DNA from 3 places in the Paenibacillus sp. FSL R5-0908 genome. Region 3 is predicted to be linked to each of the others. Evidence: riboswitches for the same ligand, from Rfam matches in the RefSeq annotation. Region 3 holds a riboswitch; each other region holds the start of a gene.
What was found. Region 3 has a riboswitch for cyclic di-AMP ahead of MKZ09_RS00545 (C40 family peptidase). Riboswitches for the same ligand answer to the same signal wherever they lie in the genome.
Positions count from the first base shown of each region.

Region 1: another riboswitch for cyclic di-AMP. It lies ahead of MKZ09_RS03260 (hypothetical protein); the one in region 3 lies ahead of MKZ09_RS00545 (C40 family peptidase).
Region 2: another riboswitch for cyclic di-AMP. It lies ahead of MKZ09_RS12090 (KamA family radical SAM protein); the one in region 3 lies ahead of MKZ09_RS00545 (C40 family peptidase).

Region 1 covers NZ_JBBOUV010000001.1:699,044-703,227, reverse strand. The annotation lists gene kdpA (potassium-transporting ATPase subunit KdpA) at 1-1,626, opposite strand, end outside; gene kdpF (K(+)-transporting ATPase subunit F) at 1,639-1,716, opposite strand; gene MKZ09_RS03260 (hypothetical protein) at 1,843-2,259, opposite strand; cyclic di-AMP (ydaO/yuaA leader) riboswitch at 2,511-2,700, opposite strand; cyclic di-AMP (ydaO/yuaA leader) riboswitch at 3,120-3,284, shown strand; gene MKZ09_RS03255 (hypothetical protein) at 3,353-3,907, shown strand; gene MKZ09_RS03250 (hypothetical protein) at 3,922-4,184, shown strand, end outside.
Region 2 covers NZ_JBBOUV010000001.1:2,786,002-2,790,185, reverse strand. The annotation lists gene MKZ09_RS12100 (ABC transporter substrate-binding protein) at 1-470, shown strand, start outside; gene MKZ09_RS12095 (helix-turn-helix domain-containing protein) at 610-2,277, shown strand; cyclic di-AMP (ydaO/yuaA leader) riboswitch at 2,326-2,469, shown strand; gene MKZ09_RS12090 (KamA family radical SAM protein) at 2,602-3,777, shown strand; gene MKZ09_RS12085 (helix-turn-helix transcriptional regulator) at 3,910-4,184, shown strand, end outside.
Region 3 covers NZ_JBBOUV010000001.1:111,910-116,093, reverse strand. The annotation lists gene MKZ09_RS00555 (M1 family metallopeptidase) at 1-229, shown strand, start outside; gene MKZ09_RS00550 (hypothetical protein) at 241-1,071, shown strand; cyclic di-AMP (ydaO/yuaA leader) riboswitch at 1,289-1,427, shown strand; gene MKZ09_RS00545 (C40 family peptidase) at 1,485-1,913, shown strand; cyclic di-AMP (ydaO/yuaA leader) riboswitch at 2,276-2,418, shown strand; gene MKZ09_RS00540 (C40 family peptidase) at 2,424-2,915, shown strand; gene MKZ09_RS00535 (GNAT family N-acetyltransferase) at 3,105-3,590, shown strand; gene MKZ09_RS00530 (c-type cytochrome) at 3,718-4,074, shown strand; gene MKZ09_RS00525 (4a-hydroxytetrahydrobiopterin dehydratase) at 4,156-4,184, opposite strand, start outside.

The DNA.
Region 1 (4,184 bases), 590 kb from region 3:
AAACGTCAGCGCACCGATAATTACTACGGTACCAATCAGAATTCCGGTAAACAGACCATTGTCTGTGCGGAATGTGCCAATCGTCTCAGGAACTGGCTTCTTCTGGATCAGTGAACCTGCAACTGCCAGCATCGCGATTATAGAGACATAACGGCCAAGCAGCATTACGATCCCAGTTGTAACATTCCAAAAGGTGGTGTTGTCCGCAAGCCCTTCAAATCCTGAACCATTGTTCGCGGCAGAAGAGACATATTCATATAACACTTGGCTAAGTCCATGGAATCCGGGATTCGTAATGGAGCCGTTGCCCAAGTCCGTTAAGAACGCACCTGCTGTTGGTACAAGGATAATGAACGGATGCACAAGGATGGCAATCGCAATCAGCTTCATCTCCTTGGCTTCTATCTTTCGCCCGAGAAACTCTGGTGTTCTGCCGACCATTAATCCACATAAGAAGACGCCCATGATGGCATACATCAGCATATTGATTAATCCGACACCTTTTCCCCCGAAGACGTTATTGAGCATCATTAGGGCCAGAGGGGTAATGCCACCCAGCGGTGTCAGCGTATCATGCATATTGTTAACACTACCTGTCGTAGCTGCCGTTGTTACCGAAGTGAACAGCGAAGATTGCGGGATCCCAAAACGCACCTCTTTACCTTCCATGCTGCCTTGCGAAGACTCGATCCCCAGCGCATTAATAGCGGGATTGCCTTTAGTTTCCGCATAATAATTCAATCCCAGCAGCAGAACGAACAAGGTCATCATTGCTGTGAAAATCACCCAGCCCTGACGTTTGTTCTTAGCAAACAATCCGTACATATATGGCAAAGAGGCTGGCAGCATCCACATAGAGAGAATCTCCAGAACGTTCGTAAGTGGATTAGGGTTCTCAAAAGGATGCGCTGAATTGGCTCCGAAGAAGCCGCCACCATTCGTACCTAAGTGTTTAATTGATTCCAAAGAAGCGACTGGACCGATAGCGATTTGTTGCGTCTGCCCTTCGAGTGTAGTGACCTCAAGCGATGGCTTGAGCGTTTGTGGCACATGCAATCCTACCAGCACCAATGAAACTAGCAGAGCTAATGGAATGAATACACGAATATGTGCTTTTACAAAGTCCTCGAAAAAGTTCCCGACTGATTTCTGTCCTGTAATCCCTCTGACAAAAGCAACCGCAACAGAAAATCCGCTCGCTGCAGACGTGAACATCATCATCGTGATGACTGCCATTTGTGAAAAATACGATAGCCCCGTCTCCCCGCTATAATGCTGCAGGTTCGTATTGGTCATAAAGCTGATCACCGTATTGAATGAAAGCGTCTGTTCCATATCGGCAATTCCATTCGGGTTCAGCGGCAATCCCCGCTGTAATCTTAGGAAAATATAACTGAAAGCAACCAGTACGATATTAGTTAAAACAAAGCTGAGTGCATACTTCTTCCAGGACATTCCGTCCCGTTTTTTCAGGCCGATCAGCTTATAAATACCTTTCTCTGTGCCTGCAAACCAGCGATCCGTACGATTCGGTTCGTTAGAAAATACATGATATAAATACGTCCCCATCGGCTTGACCAGCAAGATGAGAATTACAATTACGACGACTATTTGCAAAATGCCCATGAATGCCCCTCCTTAAAATTTCTCAGGATGAATCAACGCGTAAACCAGATATATAAACAACAGTAGGGTAACAGCGATTACTAGAATCACAGCTTATCCCTCCCCGTATCCTCAACTACACCTGCGCACCAGCGCATAAAGCCATAAAACAACCCGTAAATTACAGCTAACGAAGCCACCATATACAGATCCATCATATCTTCCGCACTCCTTCCATTATCCTTGATGAGGTGATCTATCGATTAGAAAATCAGCATCACCACTATGGGAATAGATTACATAGCTCGCACCAAGTCTTTTATAGACCAATCTAGGATTTATTGAACTTGTAATCACAAAAATTGGCTGTGTCGTCCAGGTACGGCACATCTGGATATAGCGGCAGCAAAGCGGAAAGCTGCTCTCAAACAGATATACCCTGCCTACCGGGAACGACGGGCGAAACCAAGTGCTTTGATGGCGAGTATCCACTAGAATAACCTGCTCAATCCCGAGCTCCTCAAGTAAAGCTTTCTCAGCCACATTGTTGGTTAATCCCGCCATCTTAATACCCCTGAACTTCAGAAGTTTAATGAAATGTTCTCCCGCCTTTGTAGGCGCACATACAAGCACATATTCATTCTGATCCGTCATCTTTTTTTCTCCTCCTGCTCATTTACAACAAGGAGGCAACGAAAATCTCCGAAAGGATGTTGACCTATCGTCATTTTCGGGCACAACCTAAAGCTCGGTTGTGTCACGTCATTAGACGCTGCCTAACAAATACCGCTAATGATGAATTTAGCGACCTCTTAGGGGAGGCCTCCATAAATGCTTTGCTTCTAAGAGCACAGCAAAAAGCCACAAAGGATCTCCTCTGTGGCTCGCTAGCGGTCACATTGCACTCATCCTCTCTCCATACGCTTACGAGGTTAGCTGTCGGATTCGGGCGGTGAGAGTCGCCCTACCTGTATAGATGCGAGCTCACTCGCACCCTCTACAGGATTCACCCCATAATCGGCTTCCGACTCTCACATCGGCTGCCGATTGTTGGTTCCCCCGCTTTCCTTATCGGAAATTAAGCGGATCAAATATTCGATTGTCGTTGAAACAGGAGTAATCATACTCTTATGCACGAAGACTTGTAAAACCTGAATGATGCCAAAATAATGCAAATTAAAAACTATTTTCCCATTAGATAGCGCTTACTTGATATCTAATCTCTCTATATCTCTTGTTTACTCGAGTTTCGGGCGTTTAATCGCTATCTATAACCCATGTGATTTTATTCACCTTTTTAGAGCAAAAATACTGTAAATTCCCTTTATAGGTAGAAACGCAAGAAGCTGAGGTTGAGCGAGAAAGAGGCGCGATAACACGCCATAAATACCTATTTACCTCATTTTTCAGTCGTAGTCGGCAGGATATGGTTAAAATTGCTCTAAAAGAACATTTTCCGTTTTTTACAGAAAATCTTGAAAAGAGTATGATTCGGGTTGAATCTAATTCATGAAAAACAATCAACGCTGAGTTCCTGCATTTGCAGGGAACGGGGGAACCATCAGGCCGTCTGGCCTACTTGGGGTGAATCCAAAGGAGACTGCGTAAGTCTCAATAGGTAGGGCGACTCTCACCGTCCGAATCCGACAGCTAACCTCGTAAGCGTAAAGAGAGAGACCCTTGATCCGCCACGCTTTGGCCCAGGTATATCTGCCTGTAATCCAAAACCGCAGCAGAGGTCCTCCTCTTGCTGCGGTTTTTGCGTTACCTGAGCCTATTAGGTGATAGCACGCTGGATGGGGTGAATGTTTTGAAGCACTATTATTTAGGGATACATCAAGGGCTGCTTGAGCCGATAAGTCTAAATTACGTTTGTTTCGGGGCCTTGTGGTTCGAAGAAAATAATCACAGGTACATTGTAGGCTATGCATTTGGCCAGAACCAGATCCAAGCCCTTCGCCAGTTCAGCACACCTTCTTCTTGTAAAGACTGTTTAGACTCTAAGATTGTATATGAAATATATAAAAAAATTCGAGAACAACAGCAGCAGCAGGATTGGTCATCGCACCAAAAACTCCCGTGGTTTACAGCCTTCAAGGAGCCTTGGAAAGATGTAAGCGCCGGTTGGTATGTCTTGAGATCCCGCAGCACCTTTCCCTTACATCTATCTGTTATACGGAAAGAGAAGTTCCGACTATGGTTAGAGCATACCGCAGTCTGTGAGAATAAAATGGAAATGCTCGCTTGTGTAGAAAAGGCTAGTGTCACTCATCATGTTGACTTAAAGCTTTTGGAAATCTAAGGAGGAACCCTACTATGGACCAGCGCAGACTATCCCGCATTGAAGTATTTGTATTGGATGAACCCGAGCCTATCCACTATGGAATGGAAGGGGCTGAAGGCTGCCGTTATGGTATTCTGAAGCTCACTTGTAAGGGAGGATGCAGCTGGGGGGCTTGTCTGATCTCTGCCAACACCAAAAATTTCGATCTCATTAAATGGAGCTCTTTTTTACGGGCTATCTGTCATTGCCGTCTTGAGGAAGCGCTGGATAAGGTCCGCCGCGAAGGTTCAGATTG
Region 2 (4,184 bases), 2.7 Mb from region 3:
CTGAAGCAGAAGCATGGCTTGCGCAGTATAAAACCGCTGAAGAGAACATGTGGAAGCTATTGAAATCCGCAGGCATGAAAGAAGGCGAAACCGCTGCGGTCTTCACTTATTATCCAGGAGACAGACTGTTTATAATGGCAGCAACCGGACTTTCACAGGTACTCTATGGGGAGAATGGCTTCAAGGCAACCCCAGCTATTCAAAAGATACTTGATGAAGGTAAAGGGTTCCAGGAAGTATCCATGGAAGTCCTGAAAGAATATGCCGGAGACCGGATATTCATCTTGACTCCAGTGGCAGAAGAAGCAAAACAATCCACAGAGAATCTATTAAAGAGCCCTATCTGGAAGAGCCTTCCTGCCGTCAAGAACGGATATGTCTATACACAAGACATCATGAAGACTTCAAGTGATGCGACAACAAGAGAATGGCTGCTTGGCGAAATTCCACAGCTATTGAATATGAAATAACCTTCCGAGATGAAGTGTTTAACACAAGGCTGATAAAAAACTGCAAGAAGCATGTCAACAGCTGTTGATATGCTTCTTTTTTTTATATACAATGAATTCATTGATAATCATTCTCACCAAATGAACGGAGGCTGAACCCATGCTGCATACATCATCGTCCTGCCCCCCACTCCACTCTCTGTTATTTCAGCTAAACGAGGCCGAACTGATGATTCAAGCTGCCGATTCAAGCTCAATAACGCGTACAACCCAGGACTATACCCTTCTCATATTTACTGGAGGGAACGGACAATTGAACCTCGATAATCAAAGCGTGATACTAAGTACGGATAAATGTTATCTACTATCTCCTGGAATCTCCTATAGTACGAACAACCAGGAGCTGACGTTGTATTATTACCTCATCACCTTTACAGCAATTTATACAACCAAGCATCCTAAACGATATTCTGGAGAACTGCTTTCCGGCAGACGGGAGTTAATTGTGCACCCGTTCACCAAGGTAATCCGACTAGTCGAAGAGCTGCTCATGAACAGGAATAATACCGATGATGTACAACAATTCAAGCGACAATTAAAATTCCAAGAATTGCTGCTGCTACTTTTTGAGCATAATTACCCTTCCAAACACCTGCCAAGTCCTACGGAATCCGTAGAAAAGACCATAACATTCATTCAGGAGCATTATACAGAGAGTATCACCGTGAAGCAGTTGGCTGAACAGGCGGGGATATCCATCTGGCAGTATACACCGATCTTTCAACAGCTTACAGGTAAAAAGCCGCTTGAATACCTGACGGATCTGCGAATTAATCATTCCAAACGATTCCTGCAGGAATCGTCTGAACCACTGCGGGAAATCGCCAGACTGGTCGGCTTCTCGGATGAATACTATTTCAGCCGCCGCTTTCGGCAAAAAACCGGAGTTACACCCGGACAATATGCACATCAGCAAGGTCGTAAGCTTACCGTCAAGGATTGGACGGGTCATGAGGTGGAGATTCCAGAGCGAGCGAAACGTATTGTCTATCATGGCGAAACACTTGGCGACCTTCTCGCGTTAGGTGTAAAGCCTATCGGTGGAGATGAAGCGTTCGCCCGGAACAGCGTCTATAAGCATCGGCTTAAGAAGCTCGCCAACGTCGGGTTTCCACTGGACCCGCAGTTGACCGCTTCCCTAAACCCAGATTTGATCATTTTGGCAAATAGTGATGAAAGAGCCTACAGAGCAGTTTCTGGTATCGCTCCGACACTCACCTTTGATTCATTTGCGCCTCTCGACAACCGAATGCGGACATTAGGCAGTTGGCTAGGTAAACAGCGCGAAGCGGAAGCATGGCTGGAGTCATTCACAATCAAAAACGCAGCCATGTGGCAGCAGCTTTACTCGACAACTCTCCAAGTTGGAGAAACCGCCTCTGCTTTGGTCTATGATCATGGAGATCATCTATATGCTATGGGAATGTCCGGATTCTCCACTGCGCTTTATGCCCCATGTGGTTTACAACCGACCGAAGAGATTCAGGCCATATTGGACGAAGAGTTAGGGTTCGCCGAAGTGGATCCAACACGACTGCCTGCCTACGCCGGAGATCATATCTTCATGTTCATTCCGGAACGCAAAGACTCGCGAGCTGCAATGGAACGACTACTAGACAGTTCACTTTGGAACAGTCTCCCGGCAGTACGTCAGGGACATGTTTATCTGCTCGACGGAAGCAAATGGAACTCCAGTGATGCGTTAACCCGGGAGAAGCTGCTAACGCTGTTGCCTAAACTACTCGGCGGAAGTAGCGCTAGCAATTGAAGGTGAATCTAGGATTCTCTTTTGACTTTTCAAAACTTCATAGGGTATACTTTATCTACGCTTAATTTCCAACTTTTACAGTTGAAAAGCGGGGGAACCAGTTAATTGGGGCGAATCATTGAGCATTAGAATGTAGGGTACCATCTTACCCGAGTCCGTCAGCTAACCTCGTCAGCAGTGGATGGGTCTGCTTTTCATGTTATTTACATAACCAGAGACCCTTGCTAAGGGTCTCTTTTTGTACTTTTTTTGGACCCTGCTGGCAGTAGATTGGCTTTTGACACTAAGGCTCCCTCATTTCTCACACTACGAGACAAAGGAGAGATGTACGTGCAAAAGGTAAAGTACTTCACGGATATTAACAAAATAACTATGTTGTCTGAGCTGGAAAAAGAGAATCTGAAAGAAATTACGGACAAGTTTGTTTTTCGTGTAAATGACTACTATCTGTCTTTGATTAACTGGGATGATCCAGAAGATCCCATCCGTAAGCTGGTTATTCCTAACGAAGGTGAACTACTGGAGTATGGGCGCTGGGACGCCTCCGATGAGGACACGAATTATGTGGTACCTGGTTGTCAGCACAAGTATAGAACCACTGCACTGCTGATTGTATCCGAGGTCTGCGGGGCTTATTGCCGCTACTGTTTCCGTAAGCGTCTGTTCCGAAATGACGTGAAAGAGGCGATGGCTGATGTCTCTCCGGGCTTGGAGTATATCGCAAAGAATCCGGAGATTAACAACGTACTTCTTACGGGCGGGGACAGTTTAATTCTCTCCACACCGAAGCTAAGATCCATTATTGAAAATCTAAGAAGCATTGAGCATGTTAAAATCATTAGACTAGGTTCGAAGATACCCGTATTTAATCCGATGCGGATCTCTGAAGACGAAGAGCTGCTGGAGCTGATTCGTACTTACTCTACCGAAGACAAACGAATCTATGTTATGGCGCACATCAATCATCCTCGTGAAATCACACCTGAAGCCAAAAAAGCATTTAAAGCTCTCCACAACGCAGGGGCAATTGTCGTAAATCAGACTCCCATCCTCAAAGGCATCAACGATGATCCCGTTATTTTAGGGGAACTATTGGACCGGCTTTCATGGGCTGGCGTTACACCCTACTATTTCTTTGTGAACCGGCCTGTTGCCGGAAACCGGGATTTCGTATTACCGCTCGAGCAAGTCTATCAAATTGTAGAAGAAGCCAAAGCCAGAACCTCAGGACTTGGCAAAAGAGTACGCTTATCCATGAGCCACACCTCAGGAAAAATAGAAATTCTCGCCATTGATAACGGGAAAGCCTATCTCAAATACCATCAATCCAGAGATCAGGAATACGGAAAATTTATGATTCTAGATTGTCCAAAGGACGCCGAATGGTTCGATGAGCTGCCTGGGAATGAGCAATATTGGACCCCACCTGTGAAAAAAAACGATGCTATTATTTCTGTTAATGATTTATCAGGCGAGCCTGCGGATTTAATCTGTAAATAGATTAATCGACTCTGTCATAGGATATTTCTTCATCACCAACAACAAAACTCCTCCCTCCCAAAATTAGCCCGGAAAAATCTATGCTATAATCACGCTGTAACACGAAATGGACTAATGGGTGGGAATGCACATATGAAATTGGAACGATTGATTTCTATGATCTACAAGCTATTGAACCACGAAGTTTTATCTGCCTCCAAGCTGGCTGAAGAGTTTCAGGTTTCCCAGCGAACAATCTATAGGGATATTGATGTGATTTGTGCCGCTGGCATCCCGGTCGTATCGTATCAGGGAACTAAAGGTGGATATGGCATCATGGACGGATATAAAATGGATAAAAGCCTGCTCCGTTCGTATGATATCACTTCTCTGATTACTGTACTTAACAGTCTCTCTTCCGTGTTTGA
Region 3 (4,184 bases):
CTCTTCGGTGCAGCGGGTCTGGAACGGTGAAGGAGCAGAGACTACGTTTCAATTGTTAAGCGATAAGCCTCTTCTCTCTGCTGAGATTGACCCTGAACATTCCATCTTATTGGAGAGCAAACATCTAAACAACTTTAGGCTGGCGGAAATAGAGCCCAAGACGCTCTCTCGCTGGACATTAAGTGTAACTAAACTACTTGAAACCGTGCTCGGAACTCTTGTCTGGTGAGGTGAATGATTGTGAGAACATCGATAACCCGCGGCTGGCAAAGCATGAAGGAGCAATTTTATATTTTAATTCTGCTCTTCATCTACCGACTGCTCTGGGGCTACTTTATGTATGGTTTCATCCGATCTGCTATTATTCCGATTCTACTGCGCTATCCGGATAAAGACGCCGGAGGCAGCGGTATGGGCAGACTGTTATATTATATCGAGGGACAGTTCAGCTTGAATACGAACCCTTCGATACGCACTTGGTTATGGATGCTTCTGGCGCTTGTTGTCTTGCGACTTCTGCTTTCCCCTTTCATAAGGGCAGGATTGCTGCATGAGCTCCACCAGGAGCGAAAGGGCGAGCGTGGACTGTTCTTTTTCCCTGGCATGAAGATCTATGGACTACCTGTCTTAGTCTTTAGCCTAATCGAATGGGTGCTGACCCTGCTGCCGCTTTACTGGCTTGCTCCAAAAATGTACGGGCTGTTCTTATCCTCTTTGTTTAACTACGCTTTGTTACTTCATTTAGTACCATACGTATTGGCATGGCTTATATATATTTTTATCGTGCGCCTGTTTCTTCTATATATGCAGTTTGGTTACACCGGCGGTACAGGAATGTTCTCCTCACTGTTCATCTGCTTGCGGTCACTGATTCCTGCTATAGGTGTTTCCATTGTACTTGGTGCGGGAGGCTTGCTCTTACTGCTAGTGTGCGGACTGACGGGTCTGTTCTGTCCCGGCCTACCGGCACTTATAATACGGCAAATCTCACCACTACCTTCTACGCTCTTAAAAATGTGGGGAATCTCTGCACAATATCATCTATGGCGTAGCAAAGCATTTCCACAATAAATCAACCTTATTTGACATAATAAAAAGGTCCCAATTCCTGTATTCAGGAGCTGGGACTTTTTCTCATTACGGATAACTTAAGAGTATTTGCAAAATCGTAAAAGCTCTGTTACAATAAGTCCTGTGCTATTAGTAACAATTTTGTAATCAATTGAAACGATTCCTACATAACTAAATGTATTTATCGTAAGTGTAACTGTCGAAACGTCATTCTCTGGTGCTTAACACGCCTAATTCCTTTGCACCGGGAAGTGGGGGAACCATATTTTGGGTGAATTGATCTCGCTTTACAGGGATCATAGGGAATCTTCTACCGAACCCTTAAGCTAACCTCGCAGGCCTTGGAAGGAGTACATCTTTTGAAAAGACATAATTTAAGAAAAAAATGCGTCGCTGCGGCGCTAGGACTTGTAATGGCGTTATCTATTGGTGGAGGAAGCGCCTTTGCCGACTCTAAAATGGACTCTGTAATCTCAAAGACTATTGGAGTTGCCTATAAAACCGGAGGTACAAGCACTGCCGGATTTGATTGCTCTGGATTTACAAAGTATGTATTCAAGAATGTGGGTCTTACTTTACCTCGTACATCAAAAGCTCAATATAGCGTTGGAACTGCTGTATCCAAAAGCAATCTGCGTTCTGGTGATCTAGTGTTCTTTAACACACTTGGCAATGGAGTATCCCATGTCGGCATTTATGTTGGAAACGGAAAATTCGCACAATCGTCCTCTTCGCGTGGAGTGACCATCACTTCACTCAGTCAGGCCTACTGGGCCAATCGTTATGTTGGCGCTAAAAGAGTAATGAGTACTTCAGCTTATCAAGCTGTAGCCTTCGATTGAAACCTTCCTCACAACTATAACCTCATAATTACAACTATATGAACCTGAATCTGATTATGCCCGTAATCAAATTCGGGTTTTTCTTTTTTCCATAATATATTTTTACACTATTAGAGCCCAATTGAAACACGTTTATTTGATAAAAATTGCAATTATATTAAAAATTAGGTCATTATTAACGCTTACATATGCCTTTCTACCGTAAAAATTCCAATTTTTCTGCATTAATATGTTAAAAACGATTGCCAAGCGGCTTTCTGTTTGTTACAATTAGCGCAGTGAGATTTTAGTAACATTTTTGTAATCATTAAGTTGTTATTTACAAAGGTTTTGTCATGTATTGATTACAAGCTAATCCTAATCAACAGTATGAGCCGAGTTTCCTAACTATTAGGAAAACGGGGGAACCAACTTTGGGTGAATTGACCTCCATTATATAGAGGGGTCATAGGGGACCTTCAACCGAACCCTTAAGCTAACCTCGTAGGCATTTGGAAGGGGTATACACTTTTGAAGAAGAAGTTAGCAGCAGCAGTACTAAGCTTTTCCATCATCCTCACCATCGGAGCAGGAAGCGCTTTCGCAGATTCCAAAATGGATAAAGTGATTGACAAGGCCATCGGTACTAAATACGTATCCGGCGGTATATCCACTAACGGATTTGATTGCTCCGGATTTACAATGTATGTGTTTGATAAGATTGGCATTAACCTTCCACACCAATCAGGTTCCCAATATCAAATGGGCACAGCAATCTCCCGTGATGATATAAGAGCCGGAGATCTTGTATTCTTCAATACAAGTGGCAAAGGTGTCTCCCATGTCGGCATTTATGTCGGTGAAGGTAAGTTCGCACACGCTTCTACCTCACGCGGTGTTACGATTAGCTCTCTGAGTGATAGCTACTACGTGAAACGCTACGTTGGTGCCAAGCGCATTATGAGCACAGACGCTTACCAATCGGTTGCTGCTGAATCGGAAGACAATGATGATGTGCAATAAGTAACGTACATAGGCTCTTTTCCAAGGTAACTCTTGGAGGAGAGCTTGTTTTTTTGTCTTATTACTTATTTACCCCTCTCATAATTTGTAAAACATTTCTCTCATATAAAGTTTCTGAGTCGAACCTCCCCCATTTTGTATATAATTAGTAATATAGCAATGTCCTCGTGAAAGGAGATCGATGACTTTATGATAAATCCCTCGGTAACTTTTCATGTAGTTCCTATGGAGGCAATTCACGGAGAAGCTATTTGTAAGTGGAGCTATACGCCTCCATATAATATTTATGGCTGGATGCCGTGGGAGCAGATGCAGGCTCTTGGCATCGAGTTTGGTGATCCGCAGCTCCGGGAGGAACAATATATCTCCATATTAAATGAACAAGAGGTATTGTGCGGATTCGCACAGTTGTTCCCGATGGAAGGAGTCGTTCGTTTAGGAGTTGGGATGCGCCCCGATCTATGCGGCCATGGTTTAGGCAAACTATTCGTGGATGCCATCGTCCAGACAGCCTTGAATCGTTATCCTGATCGTGAGATAGATCTAGAAGTCCTGACCTGGAACCAACGCGCCATACGAACTTATCAAAAATGTGGATTTACGATTACAGATACGTATGAACGCCGCACACCTACAGGAGATAAACCTTTTTATTGCATGGTCTATGACAAATGATATTAAATACCATATATTTCATAAGAATGATTGTATTCTCGTTCATTTTTTTGTCACAAACCCTATGATAACGCTTCACCATAAGCTATAATGTAGGGAGCAGCTTACATAGAAGGGACGAATTGGGATGCAGAAATGGATCATGAGCGGTTTGTTTTTTGCCGCCTGTGCCTTTGCGGTAGTACTCATGTTTACACTTCCGGGTAAAGAAGAGGTAGCGGAAGAAAATAAGCCCACGATGCCGGTAGTTCAACTGGACGCAGCAAAGGCAGAAGCAACCGTGAAAGCCAGCTGTATCACCTGTCACGGCGATCAGCTTCAAGGTGGAGTTGGACCAAGTCTTCAGAATGAAGGCGGCCAGCATGACGCTGAGGAAATCTACAGCATCGTCACTAAAGGACGTGGTCAAATGCCTTCCTTTAAGGAGAAGCTAGCGCCTGAAGAGATCGCCAACGTCGCACTCTGGCTCTCAGAGAAAAAGTAACCCATCAAGCAACTAAAAACGCCCGTGTATGAGATAGCTGACTATCTATGCACGGGCGTTTATTTTATGATTTTGGCTAAACTAGTGATTTTTTTCAAAGGCTTCATTAA